4 regions of the Promicromonospora sp. NPDC059942 genome follow, and region 4 is predicted to be linked to each of the others. Evidence: riboswitches for the same ligand, from Rfam matches in the RefSeq annotation. Region 4 holds a riboswitch; each other region holds the start of a gene.
What was found. A riboswitch is a leader RNA that binds a small molecule or an ion and turns the genes downstream of it on or off. The one in region 4 is predicted to bind thiamine pyrophosphate.
Positions count from the first base shown of each region.

Region 1 (7,567 bases), on a different contig from region 4:
CGGCTCGACGACCTGCGGGTTGCCCGTCAGCTTGCCGTACCCGCTGAACGCGGTTGCCAGGATCAGGAGCGACGAGACGATGACAGAAGCGACGAACACGGGTCCTCCGGGGACGACGGCCGGGTGGTGTCCGGCGCGACCAGGGCATCCGTCCGGATGCCTCCCGCATCGTCCGGTACCCGGCGGGCCTTGCCAAGGGCCGGGTTAGTGACTAACCATTGGTAAGTGACTTCCGAGACGACCGCCGACCGCAAGGTGTCCGAGGACGAGTGCGGGCTCTTCCAGCGCACCCTCGAACGCGCGGGACGGCGCTGGTCGGGGGCGATCCTCTACGCCGGGGTCGCCGGCGCACGACGCTTCGTCGAGTACCGCCGCTACGTGCGCGGCATCTCCGACCGGGTCCTGACCCAGCGGCTGCGCGAGCTCGAACGGCAGGGGTTCATCACGCGCGAGGTGGTGCCGACCATGCCGGTGCAGATCCTGTACACGCCCACCCCGGCGGGGGCCGAGCTCGTCGCCGCGCTGCGGCCCCTCGCCGAGTGGGGCGCCCGGCACCCGTCCGTCCTCGACCAGGAGGACGACCACTAGGCCCTGCGCAGGCCCAGCGCGATGACGGCGCCCACCACCACGTGCTCGGTCACCAGGAGCGCCACCGACGCCGGCGTCGTGCCGGAGGCGGCGCCCAGCAGCGACACCAGCAGGGCCACGCCGCAGAGCACGAGCCACGCGACCTCGCCGCCACCCTTCGCGATGCGTCCGACGACGGCCCGCGCACCCCAGCCGGCGAACCCGGCCACGAGCGCGGCGGCCAGGGCGGCGACGACGGTGACGGGCTGGACGCTCGCCCCCGTCTGCGCCGCGGGGTCGACGCCGAACGCCGTGCCGATCAGCCACACCAGGACGGCGGCCGCCGCGGCGGCGAACGGCACCGCCCAGGCGGGCCAGGGACTACGGGTCACCAGGTTCTCGGCCATGACGTCTCCTCACTCCGTGGCACGTCCGTCGTGCCTGGTCACAGCCTTCTCGACCCGGGGCGACCGCGACATCAGTCCGTGGTACCGAACCGGGTCACCCTTCGGTAGCGGCACCCCAGACCTTGGTCGGTGTCCGGCGCCGCGCGCCGTGCGTAGTGTCACCGCCATGACAGGCGAACCGCAGGACTGCGAGCCCGGGGGCATCGAGCCGGCACGCAGCGGGGCCGGGCGTACCGAGCCGGGGCGCCCTCCGCGGCGCGCGGTGGTGGTGGCCATGCTGCTGCTCGGCACCCTGACCCTCGCGACGGTGCTGTCCCGCGCTCCCGGCGGACCCGAGGCGCTCCCCCTGCAGCTCCTGGACCTGGCGGTCGCGGTCGTCTCCCTGGCCCTGCTGCCGCTGATGTGGGCCCGCCGGTCGGTCCCCCTGGCCCTCACGCTGGCCGCGCTCGCGGTGCTCTCGCCCGGCGCGACGCCGGCGGCGACGTCGGCGGTGCTGCAGATCGCCCGGTGGTCGCCGCTGCGCACGGCGGTCCTCGTGGCCGCGGCGAGCACGGCCGCGCACGCGGTGCAGGGGCTGTGGCGTCCGCCGTCGTTCCCCCTGGGCTGGTGGCTCCTGTGCGACGTCGCCGTGCACGCCGCGCTGCTCGGCTGGGGCGCCTACCTGCAGGCGCGTGCCCAGCTCCTCGCCGACCTGCGGGCCCGCGCCCGCCGCGCCGAGGCCGACCGCGAGCAGGCGCTGGAGACCGCCCGGTCCGGGGAGCGCAACCGGATCGCCGCCGAGATGCACGACGCCCTCGGGCACCGGCTGTCCCTGCTGGCCGCCACGGCGGGCGCCGTCGAGTACCGCCCGGACGCTCCCCCCGAGCAGCTCGCCGCCGCGGCGGGGCGGGTGCGCACCGGCGCCGCCGAGGCCCTGGAGGACCTGCGGCAGCTCGTGCGGCTGCTGCGCGGCGGGTCGGACCGGCTGGCCCCGCCGCCCACGCTCCTCGACATCCCCGGGCTCGTCGACGCGGCCCGGTCGGTGGGCGCCGCCGTCACGCTCGACCGGTCCGACGAGCGGACGGCCGCCGGGCCGGATGACGCCGAGCCCTCCCCCGCGGTCGCCATCGCCGCCTACCGCGTGGTCCAGGAGGGCCTGACCAACGCCCGCCGGCACGCGCCGGGCGCGGCCGTCCGGGTCACGGTGACCACGCACGCGGACGAGGTCCTGGTCGTCGTGGCCGACGACGGTCCCGAGCGCACCCCCGACGGCGCGCCCGGGACCGGCCTGGTCGGCCTGCGCGAACGGGTGGAGCTGCTGGGCGGCACGCTCGACGCAGGCCGCTCACCTGCTGGTTTTACCCTGGAGGCGCGGATACCGTGGGCCTGATGGAGACCCGCCTCGTGATCGTCGACGACGACGCCCTGGTCCGTGCGGGCCTGCGCCTCATGCTCGACGGCGCCGAGGGCATCCGCGTGGTCGGCGAGGCCGCCGACGGCGGGGACGTGGCCGGGGTGCTCGACGCCCACCCGGCCGACGTCGTGCTCATGGACCTGCGCATGCCCGGCGTCGACGGGATCGAGGCCACCCGCCGGGTGCGGGGCCGGCCCTCGCCGCCCGCCGTCGTCGTGCTCACGACGTTCGACACCGACACCGAGGTGGTGGGCGCGCTGCGCGCCGGGGCCGCCGGCTACCTGCTCAAGGACATGCCGCCCGCGCGGATCGCCGCGGCGGTGCGCGCGGCGGCCGACGGCGAGCCCGTGCTCGCGCCGGACATCGCCCGCCGCCTGATGGAGACGGTCGCCGCCGGGGGCGGCGAGGCGCGGGACGCGCGGAGCGCTCTGGACCGGCTCACGAGCCGGGAGCGCGACGTCGCCGTCGAGATCGGGCGCGGCTCGTCCAACGCGGAGATCGGACGGCGGCTCTACCTCAGCGTCCCGACCGTGAAGGCGCACGTCTCGAGCGTGCTGGTGAAGCTCGGTGTGGAGAACCGCACCCAGGTGGCGCTGCTCGTCCAGCAGGCCGGCGCGGCTTGAGGCCGCGCTAGGCGCGCAGCCCCAGGAACTCCGCCACCCGGTCCGACGCCGGTGCGGTGCGCAGCTCCTCCGGCTCGGCCACCTGGAGCAGGCGGCCCCGGTCCATGACCCCGACCCGGTCGGCCACCGCGGAGGCCTCGGCGTGGTCGTGCGTCACGAACACGGCGGTGGTCCCGGTCTCGACGAGCGCTACCCGCACCTCGCCGGCCAGCCGTTCCCGGAGCTGCCGGTCGAGCGCGGACAGCGGCTCGTCCAGCAGCAGCAGGCGCGGCCGCGGGGCCAGGGCGCGCGCGAGGGCGACCCGCTGCTGCTCCCCGCCGGACAGCGTGGGGACCGCCCGCTGCTCGTACCCGGCGAGCCCCACGAGCTCCAGCAGCTCGGTGACCCGCGCGTCCCGCTCCTGGCGGGTGAGCGGCAGGGTCTCCAGGCCGTAGGCCACGTTGCGCCGCACGTCCCGGTGCGGAAAGAGCTGGCCGTCCTGGAACATCAGCCCGAACCGGCGCCGGTGCACAGGCAGGCGGCCGACGTCCGCGCCGTCGTACAGCACCTGCCCGCCCGCCAGCGGCTCCAGCCCGGCCACGGCGCGCAGCAGGGACGACTTGCCGCACCCGCTCGGCCCCAGCAGCGCCAGCACCTCGCCGGGGGCCACGGTCAACGAGACGTCGTCCACCGCCGTCACGCCCGCCGTACCGGTCCCGTACCGCACCGAGACGTCCCGGATCTCCAGCCCCGCCATCAGAACTCTCCTCCCGCGCGGTCGTCGCGCAGTCGCTCCGCCACCATCATGACGGTCGCGGTCAGCGCGGCGAGCACCACGGACGCCGCGAGCGCCATCCCGTAGTTCTCGGCCCCGGGCCGCCCGATGAGGCGGTAGATCACGACGGGCAGGGTGGCGCCGTCGGGCCGCGCGAGGAACGACGTCGCGCCGAACTCGCCGAGCGAGACCGCGAACGCGAACCCGGTGGCCAGCCCGACCGACCGCAGGGCGATCGGCAGGTCAACGGTGCGCAGCACGCGCCCCGGCCCGGAGCCGAGCACCGCGGCGACCTCCCGCAGCCGGGGGTCGATCGCCCGGAGCACGGGCAGCACGGTGCGCACGACGAGCGGTACGGCGACGACGGCCTGCGCCACCGGCACGAGCAGCCCGGAGGTGCGCAGGTCCACGCCGAGCACGGGCTGGTCCATGGTGATGAGGAACCCGAACCCGACGGTCACGGCGGAGACGCCCAGCGGCAGCATGAACAGGCCGTCGAGCGTGCCGATGGCGCGGCGCGCGCCCACGGAACGGGGCCGCCGGGACACGACGAGCGCCACGAGACCGCCTACGACCAGGGCGATCAGGGTGGCGGACAGCGCGATCCGCAGCGACGTCGCGGTGGCCTCCCACACGGTGACGACGAGCGCGTTCCGCTCGCCGGTGGTGCCGAGCGCCAGGTAGTTCCCCGGGCCCCACGACCCGTCCGGCTCGCGGAACGAGCGGACGACCAGACCGGCGAGCGGCAGGGCGATGAGTACCGCGACGATCGCGGTGCCCGCGAGCGCCGCCCCCACGTCGGCGGGCGTGCGCCAGGACAGCGGGCGTGCCGAACGCCGCGCGGACACGAGGTGCAGCGCGGCCTCGCGCCGCCGGCGGGCGCGCGCGGACACGGCCAGGGCGGCGCTGATGACGACGAGCTGCAGGACCGACAGCACGGAGGCCGACCGCAGGTCCAGGAACTGCGTGGTACGGGTCCAGATCTCGGTCTCGATGGTGCCGTACCGCACGCCGCCGAGCACGAGCACCACCCCGAAGGCGGTGGCGCAGAACAGGAAGACGACGGAGGCCGCCGACGTGATCGCGGGCGCGAGCGACGGCAGCGTGACGGTCCGGAACACGCGGGCCGGACCGGCACCCAGCGATGCCGCGGCCTCCTCGGCCCGGGGGTCGAGCCGCTCCCAGAGCCCGCCCACGGTGCGCACCACCACGGACACGTTGAAGAAGACGAGCGCGACGACGATCCCGGCGAGCGACTCCTCCAGCCCGAGGAACCCGAGCGCGCCGCTCGGTGCGAACAGCGCGCGGAACGCGACGCCGACCACCACGGCGGGCAGCACGAACGGCACGGTCACCAGCCCGCGCGCGAGGCTGCGCCCGGGGAACGACCGCCGGTACAGGAGGTACGCGAGCGGCAGGCCGAGCAGCACGGAGAACGCCGTGCCGAGCACCGCCTGGGTGAGGGTGAGCCCCACGAGCCGCCACGTGCGCGGGCGGGTCAGCACCTCGACGAAACCGGTGAGGTCGAGCACGCCGTCGGGCACGAACCCGCGGACCACGAGCGCCGCCACCGGCCACGCGAAGAACACCGCGAGGAAGCCGAGGGGGACGGCGACCGCCACCCCCCAGAGCAGGGGCGCGGGCCGGAGCCCGTGCCTCATCAAGCTCCGCCTTTTGTGGGCTGAACCTGCGGCTCCACTCCGGGCGGGTGCCTCGTTCCTCGGCCCCCACCCTGCGTTGCGCCTCCGGCTCAGCCCACGACGGTCTCGGTCCACCGTTCGATCCACTCGTCGCGGTGCTCGCTCACGTCGGCCGGGTCCACCTCGAACGGGGCGTCGGCCTGGGGCGCGAACTTCCGCCAGTCGGCGGGCAGCTCCACGGCCGCGTCGGCCGGGTACATGTACATCGACTCGGGCAGGGCGGCCTGGACGTCGTGCGTGAGCAGGAAGTCGACCAGCTCCCGGGCGCCCTCGGGGTTGTCGGACCCGGCGAGCACGCCCGCGTACTCGACCTGCCGGAAGCAGGTCTCCAGCAGCGCACTCGTCGTCGACTCCGAGCCGTCCTCGCTCACCGTGAACGCGGGCGACGTCGCGTAGGAGAGCGCGAGCGGCCGCTCGCCGCCCTCGCCCGCCCCGGAGAAGTCGACGTAGTACGCGTCCTCCCACGAGTCGGCGACCTTGACGCCGTTGTCCACGAGCGAGGCCCAGTAGTCCTCGAACCCGTCCTCGCCGAACGCCCCGATCGTCGCCAGCAGGAACGCGAGCCCCGGGGACGACGTCGCCGGGTTGGTCACCACGAGCAGGTCCTTGTACTGCGGGTCGGCGAGGTCCTCCAGCGTCGTCGGCACCTCCAGGCCGGACTCCTCGAACCAGGCCTCGTCGGCGTTCACGCAGACGTCGCCCTGGTCGACGGGCGTGAGCGCCCCGCCGAGCTGCTCGGCACCCTCCGGGAGGTCCGCGGGCGTGTACTCCTCGACCACGCCGGCCTCCAGCGCGCGGGAGGCGAACGTGTTGTCGATGCCGAACACGGCGTCGCCGAGCGGGGCGTCCTTGGTCAGCACGAGCTGGTTCACCAGCGTGCCCGCGTCGCCCGCGGCGCTGACCTCGACCGTCGTGCCGGACTCCTGCTCGAACTGGTCGATCAGCTTCTCGTCGAGCGCCCAGGAGTCGTGGGTCACCAGGGTGACGGTCCCCGGGTCGCCGGTGCCGGACGCGTCGTCGCCCGATCCGGAGCCGCCGGAGCACCCGGCGAGCAGCAGGGCCACGGACAGCGCGGCCGCAGCAGTAGGGATGGTGCCCCCGTGGGCACCGGAAAGACGCGACATCGTGCCTCCGACTTCCTCCGCCGGTGTCAACCGGATCAGGTTCAAGGGTCTGCGGCTCTCCGCACTCTCAGCGCCATCGGGGCGCTCCCCTGTCGTTTCCATGCAGCCTAGTCGGCCGTCGAGGGCTACGGTGTAGAGATGGCCCAGATTGAGACGGAACAGACACTCGGCGAGAAGGTCGGCACCCTTGCCCTGACGATCGCGGCCGGCTGGGTCGCCCAGAAGGCCGTCAGCATGATCTGGAAGGGCGTGACCGGAAACGACGCGCCCAACAAGCCCGACGACCCGGAGCTGGACCTGCTGCAGGCGACCGTGTTCGCGGCCGTCGCCGCCGGCACCGCGGTCTTCGCCAAGCGCCTCGCCGCCAAGGGCGCGCACCGTGCGGCCCTGAGCATCGCCGCACGGCGCAGCGCCGTGTGAGGGCATGACACCCTGGTGCCGTGAGCTTCACGCACCTCGATGACCGCGGCCAGGCCCGCATGGTCGACGTCACCGCCAAGCAGCCGACCGTCCGCTCGGCGACCGCCTCGGGCCTCGTCCGTTGCGCCCCCGCCGTCGTCCAGGCGTTGCGCGAGGGCGCCGTGCCCAAGGGCGACGTGCTCGCGGTGGCGCGCGTCGCGGGCATCGCCGCGGCCAAGAAGACGCCCGACCTGCTGCCGCTGGCTCACGTGATCGGCGTGCACGGCGCGGCGGTGGACCTCGAGGTGACGGACGACGGCGTCGTCGTCACCGCGACCGTCCGCACGGCCGACCGCACCGGCGTCGAGATGGAGGCGCTCACCGCCGTCGCGGTCGCCGGCCTCGCCGTGATCGACATGGTGAAGGGCCTGGACAAGTCGGTCTCGCTCGCGGACGTGCGGCTGGAGCGCAAGACGGGCGGCAAGTCGGGCGACTGGGTGCGCGAGGCCTGATCGCTGTCCGCCGACTCGCCGGCGCCCGGACTTCACGGGGACGACGGCGCGCCCTCGGTCGGCGCGATCCACACGTCGTCGCCCACCG
Region 1 covers NZ_JBHWLR010000015.1:7,885-15,451, reverse strand. The annotation lists gene ACFV9Q_RS21570 (DoxX family protein) at 1-99, opposite strand, end outside; gene ACFV9Q_RS21565 (winged helix-turn-helix transcriptional regulator) at 226-588, shown strand; gene ACFV9Q_RS21560 (DUF6069 family protein) at 585-974, opposite strand; gene ACFV9Q_RS21555 (sensor histidine kinase) at 1,141-2,343, shown strand; gene ACFV9Q_RS21550 (response regulator) at 2,343-2,990, shown strand; gene ACFV9Q_RS21545 (ABC transporter ATP-binding protein) at 2,998-3,726, opposite strand; gene ACFV9Q_RS21540 (ABC transporter permease) at 3,726-5,405, opposite strand; gene ACFV9Q_RS21535 (thiamine ABC transporter substrate binding subunit) at 5,495-6,568, opposite strand; TPP riboswitch at 6,564-6,669, opposite strand; gene ACFV9Q_RS21530 (DUF4235 domain-containing protein) at 6,707-6,988, shown strand; gene moaC (cyclic pyranopterin monophosphate synthase MoaC) at 7,009-7,479, shown strand; gene ACFV9Q_RS21520 (sulfate/molybdate ABC transporter ATP-binding protein) at 7,512-7,567, opposite strand, start outside.
Region 1: another riboswitch for thiamine pyrophosphate. It lies ahead of ACFV9Q_RS21535 (thiamine ABC transporter substrate binding subunit); the one in region 4 lies ahead of ACFV9Q_RS03415 (YkoF family thiamine/hydroxymethylpyrimidine-binding protein).

Region 2 (7,567 bases), on a different contig from region 4:
CGGCCGTCTTCCTGGAGCCCGTGCAGAACGCCGGCGGCTGCTTCCCGCCCCCGCCCGGGTACTTCGAGCGGGTGCGCGAGATCTGCGACCGGCACGACGTGCTGCTCGTCTCCGACGAGGTGATCTGCGCGTTCGGCCGGATCGGGTCCATCTTCGCGTGCGACGACTTCGGGTACGTGCCGGACATGATCACGTGCGCCAAGGGCATGGCGTCGGGCTACTCCCCGATCGGCGCCTGCCTCGTCTCCGACCGGGTGTTCGAGCCGTTCGCCCACGGGTCGACGACCTTCGCGCACGGGTACACGTTCGGCGGGCACCCCGTCTCGGCGTCCGTCGCGATGGCGAACCTCGACCTCTTCGACGAGGAGGACCTGACCGGGCGGGTCAAGGAGAACGCGCCCGCCTTCCGGGCCACCCTGGAGCGGCTGCACGACCTGCCGATCGTGGGCGACGTGCGCGGCGCCGGGTACTTCTACGGGATCGAGCTCGTCCGGGACAAGGCCACGCGCGAGACCTTCTCCGGCGACGAGGCCGAGCGCCTGCTGCGCGGGTTCCTCACGCCGGCCCTGTTCGAGGCGGGGCTGTACTGCCGCGCCGACGACCGGGGCGACCCGGTGGTGCAGCTCGCGCCGCCGCTGACGATCGGGCAGGCGGAGTTCGACGAGATCGAGCAGATCCTGCGGGGCGTGCTGAGCGAGGCGTGGACGCGGCTGTGACGCGAGTGCGGCGCCGCCCGGCGCTGCGGGGGTCGGCCCGGCCGCGATGTGCGCTTCTACCCAGCCATTGCGTCCGGAAACAGCCTGTTTTCGGGCCCAATGACTGGGTAGAAGCGCACTTTCGGCTGCGGCCCCGGACCCCGGCCGATCCGGGCGCGCCGGCCGCGGCCCCGGCGACCGCCCGCGTCCGTCACGCCGCCAGCAGTCGCTCCGTCAGGGCCCACAGCCGGCGGGCCGAGTCAGGGTCGATCGAGTGCGGCACGACGTCGGCCGGGACGTCGTCGGCGTCGGCCCCCGTGAGGTCGACGGGCCGCGGGTCCTCGTCCAGCGGCGAGACGTCGCTGTTGTTGAGGTACACGCCGCCGACGTCGGCCAGGAGAGGGCTGGTCGCGGCGAACACGATCGTCGCGGCGCCCTGCTCGGGTGTCTTCTTGCCGTGCTCGGGGTCGATGACCGGGTTGCCGGCGTCGTCGATGAGGCGCATCGCGCGCTGCGCCGCCTCGCCCACGGAACGGTTGAAGGACGTCGCCGGCACGATGCCGGGGTGCGGCGCGTACGCGCGGATCCCCTCGCCCGCCCAGCGCCGGTCGAGCTCGACCGTGAACAGGACGTTCGCCGTCTTGGACTGGGCGTAGGCGAGCCCCGGGTCGTAACCGCGGGCGGTGAAGTTCGGGTCGTCCCACAGGATGTCGGACATCCGCTGGGCACCGGACGTGGTGGTGACCACGCGGGCGCCGTCGGCGGCCCGGAGCGCCGGGTGGAGGCCCAGGGTGAGCTGGACGTGCCCGAGGTGGTTGGTGGCGAGCTGCGCCTCGTAGCCGCGCGCGTCCCGCTCGATCCGCGCCGGCGCCGGGTAGCCGGCGTTGTTGATCAGCACGTGCAGCGGTCGGCCGGAGCCCAGGTAGCGCTCGACGAAGCCGTCGATCGAAGCCGGGTCCATCAGGTCCAGCCGGCCGACCTCGACGCGTTCGATCCCCGCGACCGCGGCAGAGGCGCGCTCCGGGTCGCGCGAGGCGACCACGACCGAGGCACCGGCCCGGGCCAGTGCCCGGGTGGCGACCAGGCCGAGGCCGGAGTGCCCGCCCGTGACGATGATGTTCCTGCCGGTCAGGTCGACGCCCGCCAGGACGTCGTCGACCGTGGAGGCGGCCGTGAAGCCGGTACCGAGGGGGTGCTGGCGATGTGACATGACGGTTCCCTTCACACGGGTGGGGCGGGGTCGGGCAAGAGGCCGCGTCAGGCCGCCGCCGCGCGCTGCTCGGCCGGACGACGGCGCAGGGCCGGCTGCTGGATGGCCGGCGGGTCGTAGGCCATGTCGAGGCGGCCGATGTCGGTGCCGGGCGGCACGATGGCGTCGATCCGGTCGAGGATCTCGTCGCTCAGGCTGACCTCGGCGCCCGCGAGCGCGCTGTCGAGGTGCTCCATGGTGCGCGGGCCGATGATCGCGGAGGTGACGCCCGGGTGCGCGATCGCGAACGCCATCGCGAGGTGGTTCAGCGGGATCCCGGCGTCCTGCGCGACGGGGATGAGCTGCTCGACGACGTCGAGGCGCCGCTCGTCCTGCAGGTGCGCGAACCCGAACTGGGCCCGGTGGGCGTCGCTGGCGCGGCCCTTGCGGTACTTGCCGGTGAGCATCCCCCCGGCGAGCGGGCTCCACACGAGGGTGCCCATGCCGTACTGCTGGGCGACCGGCAGGACGTCGCGCTCGATGCCGCGGTTCAGGATCGAGTACGGCGGCTGCTCGGTGCGGAACCGCTCCAGGCCCCGCCGCTCGGCCACCCACTGCGCCTGGACGATGTCGGCGGCGGGCATGGTGGACGAGCCGATGGCCCGCACCTTGCCGGAGTTGATCAGATAGGTCAGCGCGGCGAGCGTGTCCTCGACGTCGGTGTCCGGGTCGGGCCGGTGGATCTGGTACAGGTCGATGTGGTCGGTGCCCAGGCGGCGCAGCGAGTTCTCCACCTCGGCGATGATCCAGCGCCGCGAGTTGCCGCGGTGGTTGGGGTCGTCGCTCATGGGCAGGTGCACCTTGGTGGCCAGCACGACGTCGTCGCGGCGGCCCTTGAGTGCCTTGCCCACGATCTCCTCGGACTCGCCTCGGGAGTAGGCGTCGGCCGTGTCGATGAAGTTGATGCCGGCGTCGAGGGCCTTGTGGATGATCTTGACCGACTCGTCGTGGTCCGGGTTGCCGATCGCGCCGAACATCATCGCGCCGAGCGCGTAGGGGCTGACCTTGATGCCGGTCCGGCCGAGGCTGCGGTACTGCATGGGGCCCTCCTGGGGTCGAGAGGTCTGGTGGGCGTCGCCGCGGTGCCGTACTCTGGAGCTAAGCGGAACGCTCTTCCAGAACCATATGGAAAGCCGTTCCGGTTAGCAAGAGACCATGGAGAAAAGTGACCCAGCACACAGAGCAGCGGCCCCTGCGCCGCGACGCGCAGCGCAACATCGACGCGCTGCTCGACGCCGCCAAGCAGGTCTTCGGCACGTCGGGCGTCGACGCGCCCGCCAAGGAGATCGCCGACCTGGCCGGCGTCGGCGTCGGCACGCTCTACCGCCACTTCCCCAAGCGGTCCGACCTGGTCAAGGCCGTGTTCCAGGCCGAGGTCGACGCCACCGCCGACGCCGCGCCGAAACTCGCCGCCGAGCACCCGCCCGTCGTCGCGCTCGAGAAGTGGCTCCACCGCTACACCCAGTTCCTGGTGACCAAGCGCGGGCTCGCCTCGGCGCTGCACTCGGGCGACCCGGCGTTCGACGCGCTGCCCGCCTACTTCATCGGGCGGCTCGGCCCCGCCCTCGGCTCGCTGCTCGACGCCGCCGTCGCGGCCGGCGCCGTCCGCGCCGTCGTCAGCCCCCAGGACCTCCTGTACGCCGTGTCCAAGCTGTCGCTGCCCATGGAGGACGAGGAGCCGGACCACGGCCGGCGCATGCTCGACCTGCTCGTCGACGGGCTGCGGTACGGCGCGGGCCAGGACTCCGCAGGCCAGGGGGGCGACCGCGCGTGACGGAGGGCGGCCTCACCAGCAGCGAAGGTGCCCGGGACTACGGTCGCGGCCTGCTGCTCGGCCGCGCCGTCCGGCTGCGCCCCCTCGCCGAGGACGACCTGCCGCACCTGGACCGGTGGTGGCGGGAGACCGAGTGGCAGCCGCTGCAGCAGCCCACCGTGCGCCCGCGGCCCGCCGGGACGGCCGCCGACCTGTTCCGCGCGTGGAGCGCCAACACCGACCCGGGCGCGGTCGGCCTCAGCGTCGAGACCCTTGAGGACCGCCGCCTCGTCGGGCACGTCACCCTTCACGGGGCGACCCTTCCGCAGCGCACGGGCACCCTCGGCATCATCCTCGGACCCGAGCACACCGGGCACGGGTACGGGTCGGACGCCGTCCGCGTGCTGCTCCGGTATGCCTTCCAGGAGATGAACCTGCATCGCGTCGAGCTGAGCGTCTGGGGCTTCAACACCGACGCGCGACGCGCCTACGAACGGTGCGGGTTCGTGGTGGAGGGACGACGCCGGGAAGCCGTCTTCCACGCCGGCCGCTACCACGACGACGTCGTCATGGGCGTGCTCGCGAGCGAGTGGAACGCGACCGGCCCGAGCTAGCACCCCGCCCGCCGCGACGGTTTCGGGCGGACGTCGTCCGCGGCTAGGGTGGGCCCACTTGGCGCGGGGCGCCGGGCATCAGCCCGGCTGAGATGCACCCGTGGAACCTGATCTAGGTAGTGCTAGCGAAGGGAACGCCTCATGGGCTCCGTCCTGCCCGACGCCGTCGCGTCGGTCGTCACCGCGGTGCGCGACACCGCACCCCTGGTGCACTGCGTGACCAACGTCGTGGTCACCAACTTCACCGCCAACGTGCTGCTCGCCGCCGGCGCGGCACCGGCCATGGTCGCCGACCCCGAGGAGGCGCCCGTGCTCGCCGGCGTCGCCGGGGGCCTGCTCATCAACCTCGGCACCGTCGAGGGCGGCCAGGCCGACGGCATGCGCGCCGCCGTCGACGGCGCCACCGCCGCGGGCGTGCCCTGGGTGCTCGACCCCGTGGCCATCGGCGCGCTGCCGCTGCGCACCCGCCTCGCTGCCGAGCTCTTCGGGCGCGGCCCCGCCGTCGTCCGCGGCAACGCGTCCGAGATCCAGGCGCTCGCCGGCGGCGCCGGCGGCCGGGGCGTCGACTCCCTCGACACGCCCGACGGCGTGCGGGACGTCGCCCTGCGCCTGGCCCGGTCCTCCGGCGCCGTGATCGCCGTCAGCGGCGCGTCCGACCTGATCACCGACGGCGAGCGCGTCGTGCGCGTCCAGGCGGGCACGTCCCTGATGACGCGCGTGACCGGCGTCGGCTGCTCGCTCGGCGCGCTGGTCGCCGCGTGCTCCGCCGTCACCGAGGACCGCCTGCTCGCCGCGACCGCCGCGACCGCCTGGCTCTGCGTCGCCGCCGACCGCACCACATCGACCACACCCGGCAGCTTCGCCGTCGAGCTGGTCGACCGCGTGTTCGACGTCGACCCCGAGGCCGTCGGGTTCGGCGCCGGGCTGGTGAACGAGCCCGCCACCGGGCACGAGCCGGCGCGGGCCGAGGCGTGAGCGCCCGCGTCCGCCTCGACCCGTCCGTCTACCTCGTCACCGACACCCAGCAGTGCGGCGGCCCCGCCGGGGTCGTCGCCACCGTGGGCGCGGCGGTCGACGGCGGCGTGACCGCCGTCCAGCTCCGCGACCCGGGCGCGACCACCCGCGAGCTGGTGGACCTCGGCCGCACGCTGGTCGCCCTGCTGCGGCCGCTCGGGGTACCGCTCGTGGTCGACGACCGGGTGGACGTGGCGCTCGCGATCGACGCCGACGGCGCCCACGTGGGCCAGCGCGACCTCGACCCCGTCTCCGCGCGCCGGCTGCTGGGCCCGGACCGGCACCTCGGGCTGAGCGTCAGCACGCCCGAGGAGGCGCGGGCCGCGGGCGAGCTGCCGGCCGGCACCGTCGACCTGCTCGGCGTGGGCCCGGTGCGGCCCACCCTGACCAAGTCCGACGCGCGGCCGGCGATCGGCTTCGCCCGGCTCGGCGTCGTCACGGCCGCCGCGTCGCTGCCGTGCGTAGCGATCGGCGGGCTGCGGGCGGACGACGTCGACGCGCTGCACGACGCCGGTGCGGCCGGCAGCGCCGTCGTCTCCGCCGTCTGCGGCCGGGCCGACCCGGCCGCCGCGGCGCGGGAGCTCGCGCTGGCCTGGGCGGCGGCGCGGGCCGAGGATCGCTCCGGCGTGCGCTCGGGGGCGACGACGGGACAGGTCTCGTGAGCGCGTCCGCACGGGCCGCGGCGCAGGTCGGGAATGTTGCGCTCCCCACCGAAGCGGGTCCTGGCGACGTCGCCCGCCCCGGCGAAGCACGTCCCGCCGAGGCCGCCGCTCGCGATGCCGCCGCCCCGCGCGTCCGCCCGCCCGGCCATCCCGTCGTGGCGCTGACCATCGCGGGGTCGGACCCGTCCGGCGGCGCCGGGATCCAGGCCGACCTGAAGACCTTCGCGGCGCTCGGCGGCTACGGCTGCGCGGTGCTCACGGGGCTGACGGCGCAGTCCACGACCGGGGTGACGCGGGTGCACCCGGTGCCCGCCGACATGGTGCGCGCGCAGCTCGACACGCTGTTCGCCGACGTCGCCGTGGACGCGATCAAGATCGGCATGACCACTGACGCCGACGTCGCCCGGGCGGTCGCCGCGGCCCTGCGCGACCTGCGGGCCACCGGACGCGCGCCGTTCGTGGTGCTGGACCCGGTGATGGTCGCGACGTCGGGCGACCGGCTGCTCGCGCCCGACACCGAGGCGGTGCTCCGCGACGAGCTGCTCCCCCTCGCCGACCTCGTGACGCCGAACCTGCCCGAGGCCGCGGTGCTGCTGGGCGTCGACCCGGCTCGGGACGGCACCGAGGCGGCCGACCAGGCGCGGGCGCTGCGGGCACTCGGCACCGGGTTCGCGCTGGTCAAGGGCGGGCACCTCGACTCGGCGGAGTCGGTCGACCACCTGGCAGGCCCGGGGCTCGGTCCGAACGGTGTCGGCGGGGACGGCGTCGGCGGGGACGGCGTCGTCGCCCTGGTCGCGCCACGGATCCCCACGCGGAACACCCACGGCACGGGCTGCACGCTCAGCTCCGCGTGCGCCGTCCTCCGCCCCGCGCACGACGGGTGGGAGCCGGCGGTCCGGGCCGCGAAGGAGTACCTGACCGGTGCGCTCCGCGCGGCGGACGCCCTCGTCGTCGGCGGAACGGGGACGGCGTCGGGCCCGTGGCAGGGCCACGGCCCTGTCAACCACGCCCACGCGACCCACCCACCGACCGCCTGACCCACCGAACCCGACTGACCCGCCCGACCAACGGATGCCGAGTCAGTCGGCTGGTCGGACCACCTGGCTGACTCGGCGAAGCCAACCCGGCGAGTCAGTCGGCTGGTCCGACCAGCTGGCTGACTCGGCGGAGTCGGTCCGGCGAGTCAGTCGGGGGGTCACACCGACTTCAGGATCTCCGCCGCCTCGGCCCGGGCCCAGGCGTCGGCCTCCAGCACGCCCTCGACCGATCCCGCGTCGCCCGCCGCCGTCGTCCCGTGCGCCTCGACCACGGCGGCCACGGTGTCGACGATGTCGAGGAACCCGATGGTGCCGTCGTGGAAGGCGTCCACGCACACCTCGTTCGCGGCGTTGTAGACGGCGGGGTGGGTCCCGCCGGCCTCGCCCACCTGGCGGGCCAGCCGGACGGAGGGGAAGGCGTCGTCGTCCAGGGGCAGGAACTCCCAGCTCGCGGCCTGCGTCCAGTCGATGCCGACGTCGACGTCGGGCAGCCGGTCCGGCCACGACAGGCCGAGCGCGATCGGCACGAGCATCCGCGGCGGC
Region 2 covers NZ_JBHWLR010000009.1:156,793-164,359, forward strand. The annotation lists gene ACFV9Q_RS16415 (aspartate aminotransferase family protein) at 1-716, shown strand, start outside; gene ACFV9Q_RS16420 (SDR family NAD(P)-dependent oxidoreductase) at 907-1,905, opposite strand; gene ACFV9Q_RS16425 (aldo/keto reductase) at 1,953-2,984, opposite strand; gene ACFV9Q_RS16430 (TetR/AcrR family transcriptional regulator) at 3,110-3,718, shown strand; gene ACFV9Q_RS16435 (GNAT family N-acetyltransferase) at 3,715-4,311, shown strand; TPP riboswitch at 4,366-4,463, shown strand; gene thiM (hydroxyethylthiazole kinase) at 4,453-5,286, shown strand; gene thiE (thiamine phosphate synthase) at 5,283-5,987, shown strand; gene thiD (bifunctional hydroxymethylpyrimidine kinase/phosphomethylpyrimidine kinase) at 6,143-7,024, shown strand; gene dxr (1-deoxy-D-xylulose-5-phosphate reductoisomerase) at 7,183-7,567, opposite strand, start outside.
Region 2: another riboswitch for thiamine pyrophosphate. It lies ahead of thiM (hydroxyethylthiazole kinase); the one in region 4 lies ahead of ACFV9Q_RS03415 (YkoF family thiamine/hydroxymethylpyrimidine-binding protein).

Region 3 (7,567 bases), on a different contig from region 4:
GGCGCGCTCGACTCGGCGCTGCCGAACGTGACCATGGCCGCGGTGGCCGACGACGCGAACCGCACCCCGAGCTGCGGCAGCGCCCCGTCGGTCACGAACCGCACCGCGTACTACTGCTGGAACGACGGCGACCAGGACACGAGCGCCTGGTACCCGCAGGGCATCACCACCAGCTCGGACGCGTACGCGGAGGGCACCTACGACGGCAAGCGGATCAACCTGGTGAGCTGGTACGACCACGCCGAGGACGGTATCGACAAGGGCGTGCGCATCAGCGTGTCCAACCTGTCGGCGAGCGCGTCGGCCCCGCCGTACCGCCACCTGCTGCTGGTGGAGCCGAGCGGCACGACGAGCGCGCCGTCGTTCAAGCCCATCGACATCCATGCGGGCGGCATCATGTGGTACGGCAACCTGCTGTACGTGGCGGACACGGGCGGCGGCTTCCGGGTGTTCGACCTGGACCACCTGTGGCAGGTCTCGACGGGTGAGGCCTCGAAGATCGGCCGGCAGGCGGACGGCTCGTACCAGGCCTTCGACTACAAGTACGTGCTGCCGCAGACCGCGAAGTTCACCGACTCGACGGCGGGCGGGTACGCGCAGCTGCAGCACTCCTCGGTCTCGCTGGACCGGACGAGCACGCCGGACTCGGTGGTCGTCAGCGAGTACCGCAGCGCCGACGACATCGAGGCCGGTGCGCAGGTCAGGACGATCCGCGTGCCGATCGACTACACGAACCGGTACCTGAAGCCGGCGTCGGACGGGATCATCAAGGCGACCGAGGCCTACCGGACGGATCTGGAGAGCGTGCAGGGCTCGACGGCGATCAACGGGGAGTTCTTCTTCTCGCAGAGCGACGGCGACACCTTCTCCGACCCGAACTCGGACGGTGACCTGCACACGTTCGTCGCGCCGTCGGGCTCGATCGTGCGGCACGGCAACGCGCTGACGGTGGGGTCGGAGGACCTGTCCTACGACCCGACGCGGGACTACCTGTGGTCGCTCGGCGAGTACCCGGGCTACCGGTGGGTGTACGCGGCGGACGCGTCGTCGTTCTGAGGCTCCCGCCCCGGCGCCACACCTGCCGTGTCAGGCGTACGGGTCACCCGCGTGACCTGTACGTCTGACACGTCAGCCGGACCGGCCTGCGGCGAGTCGTGTGCTGTTCACCGGGTCGGGCCGAACCTAGGGTGGTCCCGTGACGCGTCGCATCGAGGACTACGGGATGGTCGGTGATCTCCAGACCGCCGCACTGATCGGCCGGGACGGGTCGGTCGACTGGATGTGCCTGCCGCGCTTCGACTCCCCGGCGTGCTTCGCCGCGCTGCTCGGGGACGAGCGGCACGGGTCGTGGCGCCTGGGCCCGACGTCGGGCGGCGACTGCACGAGCCGGCGCTACCGGGACGGCACGCTGGTCCTGGAGACGGAGTGGGACCTGCCCGAGGGGCGGGTCCGGGTGATCGACCTGATGCCGCCGCGCGGTGACGAGGCCGACCTGGTCCGGATCGTCGAGGGGGTCAGCGGCCACGTCGCCATGACCACCGAGCTGCGGCTCCGGTTCGACTACGGGAACATCGTGCCCTGGATCACGCAGGACGGCGACGCGCTGCGCGCCGTGGCGGGCCCGGACTCCGTCCGCATCGACTCGGTGGTCCCGATGATGCGGGAGGGCGTGAGCGACGGGTCGGTGCTGCGCGCGGAGTTCACGGTCGGGCCCGGCGACCGGGTGCCCTTCGTCCTGAACTATCACGCGTCCCACCTGGAGACCCGGGAACCGGTCGAGCCGTACGCGGCCCTGCGCGACACCGAGGACTTCTGGCACACCTGGCTCGAGGGCTGCAGCTACACCGGGCAGTGGCCCGACGCCGTGCACCGCTCGCTGATCACGCTGAAGGCCCTCACCTACGCCCCGACGGGGGCGATCGCCGCGGCGGCCACGACGTCGCTGCCCGAGCAGCTCGGGGGCAGCCGCAACTGGGACTACCGGTACTGCTGGCTGCGCGACGCCGGTCTCACGCTGCAGGCCCTGATCGGCACCGGCTTCATCGACGAGGCGCGCGAGTGGCGGGCGTGGCTCCTGCGGGCCGTGGCGGGCGACCCGGCGGACCTGCAGATCATGTACGGGCTCGACGGCCGTCGGCGGCTGCCGGAGTACACGCTCGACTGGCTGCCGGGCTTCGAGGGTTCCTCGCCGGTCCGGATCGGCAACGATGCGGCCAGCCAGCTCCAGATCGACGTGTGGGGCGAGACGCTGGACGCCCTGCACCAGGCGCGCGAGGCGGGGCTGGAGCAGGACGACGACGTCTGGCGGCTGCAGCGGGCCCTGCTGGAGCACCTCGAGGAGCACTGGGACGACCTCGACAACGGGCTCTGGGAGGTGCGCGGCCCGCGCCGCGCGTTCGTGCACTCGCGCGTCATGGCCTGGGCGGGCTTCGACCGGGCCGTCCGCGCCGTCGAGAAGTACGGCCTGGTCGACGAGCCCGTCGAGCGCTGGCGCGCCGTGCGCGACCGGATCCACGACGACGTGTGCACCAACGGGTTCGACGCCGGGCGGAACACGTTCACGCAGTTCTACGGCTCGGACGGGCTCGACGCCGCGCTGCTGCTGATCGGTCAGGTCGGCTTCCTGCCCTGGGTCGACCCCCGCGTCGTCGGCACCGTGGACGCCGTGCAGCGCGAGCTCGGCCAGGACGGGCTGCTGCGGCGGTACCACAACGAGGCCGACGACCAGGTGGACGGCCTGCCCGGTGCCGAGGCGACGTTCCTGGTGTGCAACTTCTGGCTGGTCGACGCGCTGCACGGCATCGGCCGGGTCGAGGAGTCCGTCGCCCTGTTCGAACGGCTCCTCGCCGTGCGCAACGACCTGGGGCTGCTCAGCGAGGAGTACGACCCGGCCACCGGCCGGCACCTCGGCAACACGCCCCAGGCCTTCAGCCACCTCGGCCTGGTCAACAGCGCGCTACGCCTGGGTCAGCCCCGCGAGTCGCGCCAGGCGACCCAGTCCGTGACCGTCGACAGGTCGTAGTCCGGGCCGCTCACCCCGACGGTGAACAGCGTGGCCCCGGCCGCCACCAGCGCCTCGCCGTCCACCGCGGGCGAGCCCTGCGCCTGCACCGAGCGCTCGACCAGGTTCGCCGTGTCCCGCCCGACGGCGGCACCGTGCTCGTCGAGGATCGCGGACTTGCTCGTCAGGGTCTGCACGTCGCCGAACGCGTGCCAGATGTCGGCGTGCTCGGCCACGATCCGCAGCGTCTTGCGCACGCCACCGCCGCCGATCAGGACCGGGATCTCGCGCGACGGCGCCGGGTTGCCGGCCGCCAGCCGGGCCTTGATCCGCGCCATCGCGTCGGCCAGGCTCGCGATCCGCGACCCCGGCGTACCGAACTCGTAGCCGAACTCGTCGTAGTCCTTCTCGAACCAGCCGGCGCCCAGGCCCAGGATCAGCCGCCCGCCCGAGATGTGGTCGACCGTGCGCGCCATGTCCGCCAGCAGGTCCGGGTTGCGGTAGCCGATGCCGCTCACGAGGGCGCCGATCTCCACGCGCTCGGTCTGCTCCGCCCACGCCCCGAGCATGGTCCAGCACTCGAAGTGCTTGCCCTCGGGGTTGCCCCGCAGCGGGAAGAAGTGGTCCCAGTTGAAGATGATGTCGACGCCGGCGTCCTCGGCGCGGAGCACCGCGTCGCGGATCGCGGAGTAGTCGGCGTGCTGGGGCTGGAGCTGAACACCGATGCGGATCGGGCGGTCTGTCATGGCGGCAGCCTACGACCCGCCAGAGATCCGGCAGCCCATGGCCCGCCGGATCCGATAGCCTCTGCCGCACGTGACACGGGGTGCCCTGCCAGGGCTGAGACCACACCCGTCGAACCTGATCCAGATCATGCTGGCGAAGGGATGTCCATCGTGACTTCTTCCGTTGTCCCCGTCTCCACCGAGTCCCCGGCCGACGCCGCCGTCCGCCCCTTCACCGAGGAGGCCTGGGACCGCATCGCGGGCTGGCGCGACGCCGTCGAGCACATGCCGTTCATCGTGGCGCTCGCGGACGGCTCGCTGCCCGCCGGGTCCTTCGCGTTCTACCTCGCCCAGGACGCCGCCTACCTGCGCGAGTACTCGCGCATCATGGCGCGCGCCGCGCAGGCGGCGCCCGACCCGGCCGCGCAGGGCTTCCTCGCGCGGTCGTCCGTGACGGCCCTCGAGGTCGAGACAGTGCTGCACCGCGACTGGCTGGGCGCGCACGCCGGGCTGGCGGCCGGCGACGTCGCCGCGGTCGAGCCGTCACCCGTGACAGCGGCCTACACCGGCCACCTGCACGCCGCGGCGTCGGGCAGCTACGCCGAGACGGTCGCCGCGCTCCTGCCCTGCTTCTGGCTCTACGCGCACGTCGGGAGCGTGCTCGTGGACCTGGCCGGACGCCGCCCCGGCGGCCTCGCGGGCCACCCGTACGCGGCCTGGATCGGCACCTACGGCGACGAGGCCTTCCAGGAGTCGACCCGGCAGGCCCGCCGGCTGGCCGACGACGCGGCCCGCTGGGTCTCCCCGGACGAGCGCGGGCGCATGCTGCGGGCGTTCGAGATCTCGTCGGTGCACGAGTACCTGTTCTTCGAGCAGGGCCTGACCGCCCCCACCTGGCCGACGCCGCCCGTCCGGGCCTGAGGTGTGCCTGCCTGACGCGTGTCGGCCTGAGGCGTGTCGGCCGGGCGCGAGATCGTGTCCTGAGGTCGAGACTAGGGGGTGACGCCGGCCGCCGGCGTCACCCCTCCAGGACAGGAGCACCGATGCCGAGCTACAGCACCACCGCCGCGATCGACGCCTCGCCCGAGGCCGTCTGGGCGGTCTTGTCCGACGTCGAGCACATGCCCGACTGGACGTCGTCCATGACGTCGGTCGAGATCATCGACGGGCCCAACCCGCCGGACGTCGGCACGCAGGTGCGGATCGAGCAGCCCAAGCTGCCGCTCGCGATCTGGCTGATGGACGAGTGGGACCCGCCGCGCCACTTCGCGTGGATCAGCGAGGCGCCCGGCCTGACCACCCAGGCGGAGCACCTGGTCGAGCCGCTGCCCGACGGCCGCTCCCGCGTGACCCTCGCGATCACGCAGACCGGCGGGCTGGCCTGGCTGCTCGGCAACCTGGTGCGGCGGCGCACGCGGCGGTACGTCGACACCGAGCTGGCCGGGCTCGAGGCCCGGGTCACCCAGCAGGGCTGACGCCGGGCGCCGCGCGCCGCCGTCGGCCAGGGACCCGCCCGGGCGCCGCCTCAGGCCCGGGTGGCCACCGCGAACACCCGACGGAACGCCAGCGGCGTGCCGTGCGGCTGCTCGGGGTACGCCTCCCGGAGCGCCGCGCCGAACTCCTCCTCGAACCGGGCGCGCAGGGCCGGGTCCTTCGCCTCCAGCGCCTGGAGGGTGGGCTGGGCGCCGGTCGCCGAGATCCAGCGCAGCACCGGGTCCGGCCCCTGCAGCACGTGCGTGTAGGTGGTCTCCCATGCGTCGACTGACCAGCCCGGCCGGGCCAGGATCTCCAGGTACTCGGCCGGGTCGGCGGTGGCCCGCCGCTCGACCGGCCCGACGACGTCGGCGTACGGCGCGCGGGCGGCGACCTCTCGCAGGAGCCGGTGGCTGGGCGCGTCGTGGTTGCCCGGCACCTGGAACGCGAAGGTCTGCGTGGCGCGGTCGGCGAGCCTCGTGAGGAGCTCGCGGTGCCCCGGGACCCATTGGAGCGCCGCGTTGCTGATCACGAGGTCGGCGGTGTGCTCGTCGGTGCTCAGGTCGGCCAGCACGTACTCGGTGCCCGGGTCGGCGGCGCGGGCCCGGTCGATCATGGCGGGGGAGGCGTCCACCCCGGTGACGTGGGCCTCGGGCCAGCGGGTGCGGAGCACCGGGGTGAGGTGACCCGGGCCGCACCCGAGGTCGACGATCGTGGCGGGTGTGCCCGGCACGCGGGCGACCAGCTCCGTGAACGGCCGGGACCGCTCGTCCGTGTACTGCAGGTAGGCGCCGGGGTTCCAGTCGGCCATCGCAACTCCTCGCCGTCGAGTATCTTGACGTCAAGATACATCACGACGGGGTGTGCGGACGCCGGTGCGCGCCGCAGCCCAGCGATTGCGCCCGGAACAGGCGTTGTTCCGGGCGCGATCGCTGGGCTGGCGGGTGTGTGGGCTGCGGCAGCCGTCGTCGGCTACGCGACCTCGATGTAGTCCAGCTCCGTGAACGCCGTCCCCTTACCCAGCCGGATGGTGTTCCAGCCGGCCTGGAGCGTGATGTCCTTGCTGGACTGCTGCCAGTTGTCCCAGCCGGTGATCGGGTAGCTGATGGATCCGGCCGACGACCCGTTGACCGTGACCGTGTGCGACGCCGTCACGGCCGAGCCGTTGGCGTAGCCCACGTGCAGCGTGTAGCTGCCGGACGTCGGCACGTAGATCGAGCCGACGTCGACCCAGCTGTCGGCGTGGTCGATGTACGCGGCGACCTTGCCGTCCGACGCGCCGGCCGCGTTCTCGCGGACCGTGCAGTTGTTCAGGGTGCCGCGCTCGGCCTCGTAGCGCACCCGGCTGCCGCGGACCACGGGGTTCCCGTTCGCCCAGCCGAGGTCGGCGACGTACATGCCGCGCCCGCCGGCGTCCCGGTGCCCGTGGAACACGAGCTTGTCGCCCCCGGCGTCCCGCAGCACGTCGGCGCCGCCGGGGCCGGACACCGCGCCGTCGAGCGAGTCGGTGGTCATGAGGAACCGGAACGCCTTGGTGTAGGGGCCGGTGATCGAGTCGGCCACCGCGTAGTTCGTGCCGTACGAGTTGGTGCTGTACGGGCCCGCCGAGTAGAAGAGCACGTACTTGCCGCCCACCTTGGTCACGACGGGCGCCTCGATGATGCCGGCCTCGTCGGCCCGGTCGTTGCGCAGCACCTGGGTGGCGCCGCCCTGGAACGTGAGGCCGTCCGCGGCCACGCGCTGCACGTGGATCCAGGTGGTGGCGCCGATGGCGTTGCCGTCGTTCTTCCACAGGATGTACCGGGTGCCGTCGGTGTCGACGAAGCTGGACGCGTCGATCGCGCCGCCCGCCTCCAGCGGGCAGATCAGCGGATCGCTGCCGACGGGGACGAACGGGCCGCCGGGGGAGTCGGCCAGCGCCGCGCCGATGCACTGGCGGCCCGACGCGTTGTGCCAGGCCGTGTAGTAGAGGAGGTACTTGCCGTCGGCGCGCTGCGAGACGTCGGGCGCCCAGGTGCGCCCGGTCTTGGCCCACGCGCCGAGGGTCGGCAGGGCGTCGGTGGACTGGAAGGTCCACGGCCCGTCCGGGTCGGGTGCGGTGGCCCAGGGCAGGTTCTTGCCCTGGTTGGTGGCGTACGCGTAGTAGGTGTTCCCGAACTTCGACACGTCGGGGTCGGGGAAGTCGCGGTCGAGCACGAGGCTCGGCCGGACGGTCGTCTGGATGGCGGCGTCGGTGGCGGCTGCGTCGGCATTGAGTGTGTCGGCGCGGGTTGCCGCGTCCGCGGGAGCGACGACGGCGGGGGCGCCGTCGTCGGCCGGTGCCGCGACCGCGGGAGCGACCGTGAGGGCGCCGGCGGCGAGGGCGGCG
Region 3 covers NZ_JBHWLR010000023.1:20,671-28,237, reverse strand. The annotation lists gene ACFV9Q_RS25580 (hypothetical protein) at 1-1,056, shown strand, start outside; gene ACFV9Q_RS25575 (glycoside hydrolase family 15 protein) at 1,196-3,022, shown strand; gene ACFV9Q_RS25570 (LLM class F420-dependent oxidoreductase) at 2,968-3,747, opposite strand; TPP riboswitch at 3,814-3,906, shown strand; gene ACFV9Q_RS25565 (TenA family protein) at 3,898-4,647, shown strand; gene ACFV9Q_RS25560 (SRPBCC family protein) at 4,770-5,201, shown strand; gene ACFV9Q_RS25555 (methyltransferase domain-containing protein) at 5,252-6,010, opposite strand; gene ACFV9Q_RS25550 (family 43 glycosylhydrolase) at 6,172-7,567, opposite strand, start outside.
Region 3: another riboswitch for thiamine pyrophosphate. It lies ahead of ACFV9Q_RS25565 (TenA family protein); the one in region 4 lies ahead of ACFV9Q_RS03415 (YkoF family thiamine/hydroxymethylpyrimidine-binding protein).

Region 4 (7,567 bases):
CGGGACGCCACACGGTGCGGGGGCGCTCGCCGAGGCCACGGGACTCCAGCGCCAGCGCGATGCGTTCGGCCGACCGGATCGAGGTGACCAGCAGCGCGAAGGCCGCCCGCCCGGCGTCCGGCAGGCCGAAGCGGGGACGGCCGCGCCGCAGGGGCGCACGCACCGCCTGCGCCGCCCGGATGGTGGCCCACCGCGCGGGCATCGCCGTGAGCATGCGGTGGCCCGCCAGCACCGGGTAGGCGTACCGAGGGCTGAGGCGGGCGTGCTGCACCAGGCTCACCATCAGGTCGCGGGGCGGTGTGGAGGCCAGGAACCCGATCGTGAGCACGCCGATGACGAGGCCGCGCAGCGCGAGGGCGACGCCGACCGTCAGCCCTTCGACGCTGACCGGCGCTCCCGGCACGAGCGGGGTGCCCGGCCGGCTGAGGCCGTTGACGGCGACCAGCCCCACGCCGAACACGACGAACGGCACCTGGCCCAGCACCAGGGTGCGCGGCGGGACGCGGGCGGCGACCCCGACCGCGACGACCGCGAGCGCCCAGAGGCCGAGCAGCGGGCGCGGGTCGAGGAAGCCGAGGGTGGCGAGCGAGGCGACCAGCAGGATCGCCGACTTGACCGTCGGGTTGCGGCGGGCCAGGTAGGGGGTGGCGGCCGTGGCCGGGTCGGTCGGGCGCGTTCCGGTCGCGGCGCGCGGCTCGACGGCCGTCATGTCGCCGCACCCAGCGCGAGGGCCCTGTCGTCCATGGCGCGCAGCACTCCGACCAGGTCCTGCGCGTCGCGCACCTCGCCGGCCAGCGCCCGGAGCAGGGCGGGTGGGCGCAGGCCCGCGCGCGCGAGTAGCGGCTCGTCGCGGAGCAGGTCGAGCGGGGTGGTATCGGCCAGCAGGGTGGCGTCGGCGAGCACGAGGACGCGGTCGGCGTAGCCCGCGACGGCGCGCAGGTCGTGGCTGGAGAACAGGACGCCGCGGCCGTCCGCCGCGGCGTCGCGCAGCGCCCGGAGCACGCTCACGGAGGCGTGCCGGTCCAGGCCGAAGCCGGGCTCGTCGGCGAGCAGGAACGGGTGCTCGTGCACGAGCATCGCGGCGAGGCTCAGGCGGCGCTTCTGCCCGCCGGACAGGCGGTACGGGTTGTGCTCGGCGAGCCGGCTGAGCCCGAAGCGGGCCAGCGCCTGCTCGACCCGGGGCGCGGCGTCGGGCGGCAGGCCGTGCGCCACCTCCTGGCGCACCGTCGTGGCGGTGAGCTGGTGCTCCGGGTTCTGGAACACGAGCCCGGCCCGGGGGCCGTGCACGCTGCCGGCGGCCGGCCGGTCGAGGCCCGCGAGGCAGGTCAGCAGCGTGGACTTGCCGCTGCCGTTGGCCCCGACCAGCGCCGTCGTGGTCCCCGGGTGGAGCTCCAGGTCGACCCCGCGCAACACCTCGCGCCGCCGTGCCCGGGGACCGCGCGCGACGGCGAGACCGCGGGCGCGGAGTGTGGGGCCGCCGTGCGGGGCGGGACGGGTCGCGACGCCAGACGCGGTCACGTCGCCGGACGCGGACCCGCCGTCGGACGCGGGCACGGCGTCGGACGCGGACTCGCCGTCGGACGCGGGCACGGCGCCGGACGCGGGCCCGCCGTCGGACGCGGACCCGCCGTCGGACGCTGACCGGGCGCCCGGCGCGCCGTCGTCCCGGCCGAGCTCCCGCAGCAGCCGCGCCGCCAGCGACTCGCCCGCGAAGTGCGCTTCTACCCAGTCATCGGGCCCGGAATCAGGCTGTTTTCGGGCCCAATGACTGGGTAGAAGCGCACCCTCGGATCGCGTCCCCGCCTCGCCCAGGAGCGCCCGGAGCTCCAGGTCCAGCGGGAGCCAGCAGCCCTCGCCCACGAGCTCGCGCAGCACGGGCACCGTGAGGTCGCCGACGGCGACGTCGTGCCGGACGCGCCCGTCGCTGCCGAGCACGATCCAGCGCTCCGGGAGCGCCTCGACCCCGGCATCGCCCGCGAGCTCGTCGAGGCGGTGCTCCACGAGCACCCAGGCGGCGCCGGTCTCCCGCCGCACCACGTCGAGGGCGCGCCGCACGGCGTCGATCCCGTCGGCGTCGAGCATGGAGGTCGGCTCGTCGAGCAGCAGCAGGCGCGGCGACGGCGCGATGGCCGCCGCGAGCGCCACGCGCTGCAGCTCGCCGCCGGACAGCTCCGCCGTCGCCCGTCCGGCGAGGCCCGAAGCCCCGGCCCGGTCGAGCGCGGTGCGCACGGCCGGCCCGATGAGGCCGGGGTCGACCGCGAGGTTCTCCAGCGGGAACGCGACCTCGTCGAGCACGTCGGGGAGGCAGACGCCGGACTCGGGGTCCTGCCCGACGACGCCCACGACGTCGGCCAGCCCCGCGATCCCCGCGCCGGCGACCGGCCGGCCCACCACGTGCACGACGCCGTCCACCTGCGCGTGCACGGCGTGCGGGACCGCGCCGTGCAGCATCCGCAGCAGCGTCGACTTGCCGGAGCCCGACGGGCCGAGCACGAGCACGCCCTGCCCGGCCTCGATCCGCAGGTCGACGGGGCCCACACCGTCGCCGGTGCCGTAGACCGCCTCCAGGCCGGCGGCCTCGACGACGGTCGCCCCGACGACGGCGGCCCCGACGACGGCGGCGGTGACGTCAGCGCTCACGGCGCGCCACGGGCCCGCGCAGGGCGGCGTCCGCCCGGCCGATCGCGAACTCGTCGAGCACCCCGGTGCCGTGCAGGCGGTCGACGATCACCTTGGCGAGCAGGCCGCCCAGCACGAGACCGGAGACGAGCTGCATGCCGAGGCGCAGCGCCAGGATGTCCTGCCCGTACCAGCCGAACCGGAACGCGGACCACACGAACACCAGCCCCGCGCCGAGCAGGCCCGAGAGTGCATACACGCCCCACCCGAACCGGCGGTAGCGGGTCAGCGCGAACGGGAGCTCGCTGCCGGCGCCCTGGATCGCGGCGGCCACCAGCAGGAGCGGCCCGACCGGGGAGCCCAGGAACACGACCTCGACGACGGACGCGATCACCTCGGCGATGATCCCCACGAACGGCTTGCGGATGATCGCGACGGCGATCGGCGCCACCAGGAGCCAGCCGCCCAGCAGCACGTGCTGCGCCAGGTCGCCGGCCGGTCCCATCGCCACCGCGAGCCCGTTCCACGCCTGCACGAGCGCCCAGTACAGGAACCCGAACACCACGCCCAGCATCACCATGAGCACGATGTCGCGCAGCGGCAGCCGCGCGCGGCGGCGCTCCGACGTCCCGCTCATCGGGCGCCGCCCGCGTGGCTCGGGCTGTTCACCGAGAGGGTGAGGTGGCTGGTGACGTGCTGCACCGTGCGGCCGGCCAGGACCCAGCCGGCGAAGGCGCTGGCGAGCACCCGTCCGGCGTCGCCCTCCAGGCGGGTGACGAAGTGCTGCGAGCCGCGGAACGTCCCGTTCTCCTTGGCCAGGTCGATCGCGGCGTAGATGTCGCGCATGTGGTCCGGCGTGACGTCCGCGCGGACGTCGTCGGCCAGCGGGTACAGCGCCCACTCCGCCGTGACGAAGCGGCCGGTGTCGCGGCCCTGCGGCACCTCGGTGACGCGCGGGCCGGCCCCGCCGGGCAGCTCGCAGGCCACCTCGCCCGGGCAGCCCCGGGACAGGTGCACGGTGATCGCCGCGTGCCTGCCCGACGCCGCGATCCCGGCCGTCAGGTCGGTCACGTACCGCAGCAGGTCGGCCTCGGCGCCGCCCACGTAGGTGCTCACGTCGCCGGTCTCGACGACCAGCCCCGTGGTGTCGGCCTGCCGCAGCGCGCCCAGGATCACGTCGACGTAGTCGTCCGACATCACCGCCGCGGTGATCCGCGCGCCGACGCCGAAGCGCATCGGGTCACCGCGCAGCTCGGCGGTGTCGTCGGTCGTGGTGGCGTGGTCTGCCATCGGGGTGCTCCCTGTCCGTCGGATCTCCGTCGGCACAGGAGGACGGGGACCCTACGGCCCCACGTCCTGAGTCGCTTCCTGCGCCGGCATGATCCGGGTCAGGTTCAACGGTCGGAGTTCGAGTACTCCCTCTCAGCCCGGCATACCGGACTCCCGTGCACTGCGCCCACCGTAACAGCACGCATCGCACCACCTGGACATTCCGCCCGGGCGCCCCCAAGTGTCCGCATAGTGAGAGCAATCGCCCAGGCTCTGGTCAAGCCCGGGACGCGCACCTATACCTCGCGGTCGTCAGGAGACACCCGGCCCCGACGATCGGACGCCCTCATGCCCCTCCGCACACCCGCCAGAGCGGCCTCGCGCCGCCCGACGAACCACCGCACCGCCGCCGCTGCCGTCGCCCTCTTGCTCCTCGCCTCCGGCTGCGCCGTCGGCGCGCAGGCCGACGACGACGGCGCTGGCAACCTCTCCCCCGACGCCGCGCTGCCCACCGAGGTGCCCGCGGGCACCACGCTCGCAATCGGCGACCCCACGACGCAGAAGGCCTTCGAGCTCGCCGGCGACGCGATCGACTCGGACTTCGACTTCGAGATCGAGTGGGCCAACATCTCCGGCGGCCCGCAGACCATCGAGGCGTTCAACGCGGGGGTGCTGGACATCGGCGCGGTCGCCGAGATCCCGCCGATCCACGCGGCCTGGACCGGGCTCGACGTGCAGATCTACGCCTCGCAGTACCGGGAGGACTGGGCGGAGCACCCCGTCTACGAGCTCGCCGGCGCTCCCGGCGTCGAGCTGGCGGACCTGTCCGACCTGCGCGGCAAGCGGATCGCGTTCAGCCCCGGGCAGGCCCAGGGCGCGCTCGTCCTGAAGTCCCTGCGGGAGGCGGGGCTCGGTCAGGACGACGTCGAGCTGGTCGAGCTGCCGTCCACGGGCGACGTGTATCCCACGGCGCTGGCCGCCGGTGAGGTCGACGTCGCCCCGGTCGGCGGCACCGCGCTGCTGCGCTACCTCGACAAGTACGCGACCGACGGCGCGACGTCCCTGCGCCACGGCCTGCGGGACGACCCGAGCCACCTCTACGGCCCGACCGACGTGGTGCGCGACCCCGCCAAGGCGGCCGCGCTGCGCCAGTACGTCACCGCCTGGGCCCAGGCACGGGTCTGGATCTACGAGCACCCCGAGATCTGGAAGGAGAAGTACTACGTCGAGGACCAGGGGCTGACCGAGGACGACGCGCAGTACCTCATCGACACCGCGGCCCGGCCCGAGGTCCCGGCGGACCTCACCGACGGGATCGAGCGCACCCAGGACACGATCGACCTGCTCGCCGGTGAGCTCGACCGGCCGGAGCTGCGCGCCGCCGACCTCTTCGACGAGCGGTTCGGTCCCGTCGCCGGCGAGGCCGCCGAGCAGGCGTGGAGCACGTCGTGACCGCCGTCGTCCAGGCCCGGCCGGCCGCCGCCGCCGGGCGGCCGGCGACCGCGCCGGGGGCCGACGTCCGCCCGGGGATCCGCCGCCTCGGCCTGCGCAAGCCGGTGCCGCTGGCCGCCGGCTCCGGCATCGCGCTGCTCCTGGCGGTCTGGGCCGCAGGCTCGGCCACCGGGCTCATCGACCCGCGGGTGCTCTCGGCCCCGTGGACCGTGGTGACCACCGCCGTCGACCTCGCGGTCGACGGCAACCTGCTGGAGAACCTGGGCGTCTCGCTGGCGCGGGCCGCCCAGGGCCTGCTCTGGGGAGTGCTGGTGGGGGTCGTCCTCGCCCTGCTCTCGGGACTGAGCCGCGTCGGTGAGGCCCTGCTCGACGGGCCGATCCAGGTCAAGCGCGCCGTCCCGAACCTCGCCCTGCTGCCGCTGCTCATCCTGTGGTTCGGGATCGGCGAGGAGATGAAGGTGATCACGATCGCCCTCGGCGTGTTCATCCCCGTCTACATCCACACCCACAACGGGCTGCGGTCGATCGACAAGCGGTACGTCGAGCTCGCCGAGACCCTCCGCCTGAGCCGCCGGCAGTTCGTCACGCGCGTGGTGCTGCCCGGCGCGCTGCCCGGGTTCCTGCTCGGCCTGCGCTTCGCGGTGACGGGCTCGCTGCTCGCGCTCGTCGTCGTCGAGCAGGTCAACGGCACCGCCGGCATCGGCTACATGATGGAGCTCGCGCGCACCTACGGGCAGACCGAGGTCATCGTCGTGGGCCTCGTGGTCTACGGCGTCCTGGGCTACACCGCGGACTGGTCCGTCCGCCTGCTGCAGAGGAAGGCGCTGACATGGCGACGCACGCTGGAGGACTGACCACGACCACCGGGCGGCCCGCCGGGACGGGCGGCCCCGGACGCCCCGCCGTCGTCGTGCGCGACCTGGTGCGGACCTACGGGACGCCCGCCGGCGTGCTCAGCGGGCTCGACCTGGAGATCATCGAGGGCGAGTTCGTCGCGATCCTCGGCCGGTCCGGGTCCGGCAAGAGCACGCTGCTGCGGGCGCTCGCCGGGCTCGACCACGACGTGCGCGGATCGGGCGAGGTGCAGGTACCCCGGAACGTCTCCGTCGTCTTCCAGGACTCCCGGCTGCTGCCCTGGGCACGCGTGCTCGACAACGTCGTGCTGGGCTACGAGGCCCCGCCGGCCGAGGCCCGCGCGGCCGGCCGCGCCGCGCTGGCCGAGGTGGGGCTCGCCGGGCGCGAGCGGGCCTGGCCGAACGAGCTGTCCGGCGGCGAGCAGCAGCGCGTGTCGCTGGCCAGGTCGCTGGCCCGCAGCCCGGAGCTCCTGCTCGCCGACGAGCCCTTCGGCGCCCTCGACGCGCTGACCCGGCTGCGCATGCACGACCTGCTGCGCGACCTGCTGCGGCGGCACCGGCCCACCGTCCTGATGGTCACGCACGACGTCGACGAGGCGATCGTGCTGGCCGACCGGGTGGTCGTCCTCGACGCCGGCCGCATCGTGCTGGAGCGCCGGACCCCGCCCGGCGCAGCGCAGGACACCTCGCACGACGCCCTCGACCACGAACCGCACCGCACGCTGCGCGCCGAGCTGCTCGACGCGCTCGGCCTGGACCGAGAGGACACCCCATGACCGCGAACCACCGTCCCGGACGGCTCAACCTCAACGCGTTCCTCATGAGCAGCGGGCACCACGAGGCGTCCTGGCGCCTGCCGGAGAGCAGCCCCGACGCCACCGGCCACGACATCGCCCACCTGCGCCGCCTCGCCCTGATCGCCGAGAAGGGCAAGCTCGACTCGATCTTCTTCGCGGACGGGCCGGGCCTGCAGGGCGACGTCGGACGGCGTCCCTCCGGCACGCTCGACCCGCTCATCGTCCTCACCGCCCTCGCGACGGCCACCGAGCGGATCGGGCTCATCGCGACGGCGTCGACCACCTACAACTCGCCGTACAACCTCGCACGGCGGTTCGCCTCGATCGACCACGTCTCCGCGGGCCGCGTCGGCTGGAACGTGGTGACGACGGCGGGACCGGAGATCGCCCGGAACTTCGGCCTGGACGACCAGCCCGCGCACGCCGAGCGCTACGCGCGGGCCGCCGAGTTCCTGGAGGTCGCCTACAAGCTCTGGGACTCGTGGGAGGACGACGCGATCGTGGCCGACAAGGCCGCGGGCGTCTGGGCCGACTCCGCCAAGATCCACCCGCCCGAGCACGTCGGCCGGCACTTCT
Region 4 covers NZ_JBHWLR010000002.1:195,014-202,580, reverse strand. The annotation lists gene ACFV9Q_RS03430 (energy-coupling factor transporter transmembrane component T family protein) at 1-709, opposite strand, end outside; gene ACFV9Q_RS03425 (ATP-binding cassette domain-containing protein) at 706-2,640, opposite strand; gene ACFV9Q_RS03420 (ECF transporter S component) at 2,630-3,256, opposite strand; gene ACFV9Q_RS03415 (YkoF family thiamine/hydroxymethylpyrimidine-binding protein) at 3,253-3,909, opposite strand; TPP riboswitch at 3,968-4,076, opposite strand; gene ACFV9Q_RS03410 (ABC transporter substrate-binding protein) at 4,237-5,340, shown strand; gene ACFV9Q_RS03405 (ABC transporter permease) at 5,337-6,194, shown strand; gene ACFV9Q_RS03400 (ABC transporter ATP-binding protein) at 6,170-6,970, shown strand; gene ACFV9Q_RS03395 (LLM class flavin-dependent oxidoreductase) at 6,967-7,567, shown strand, end outside.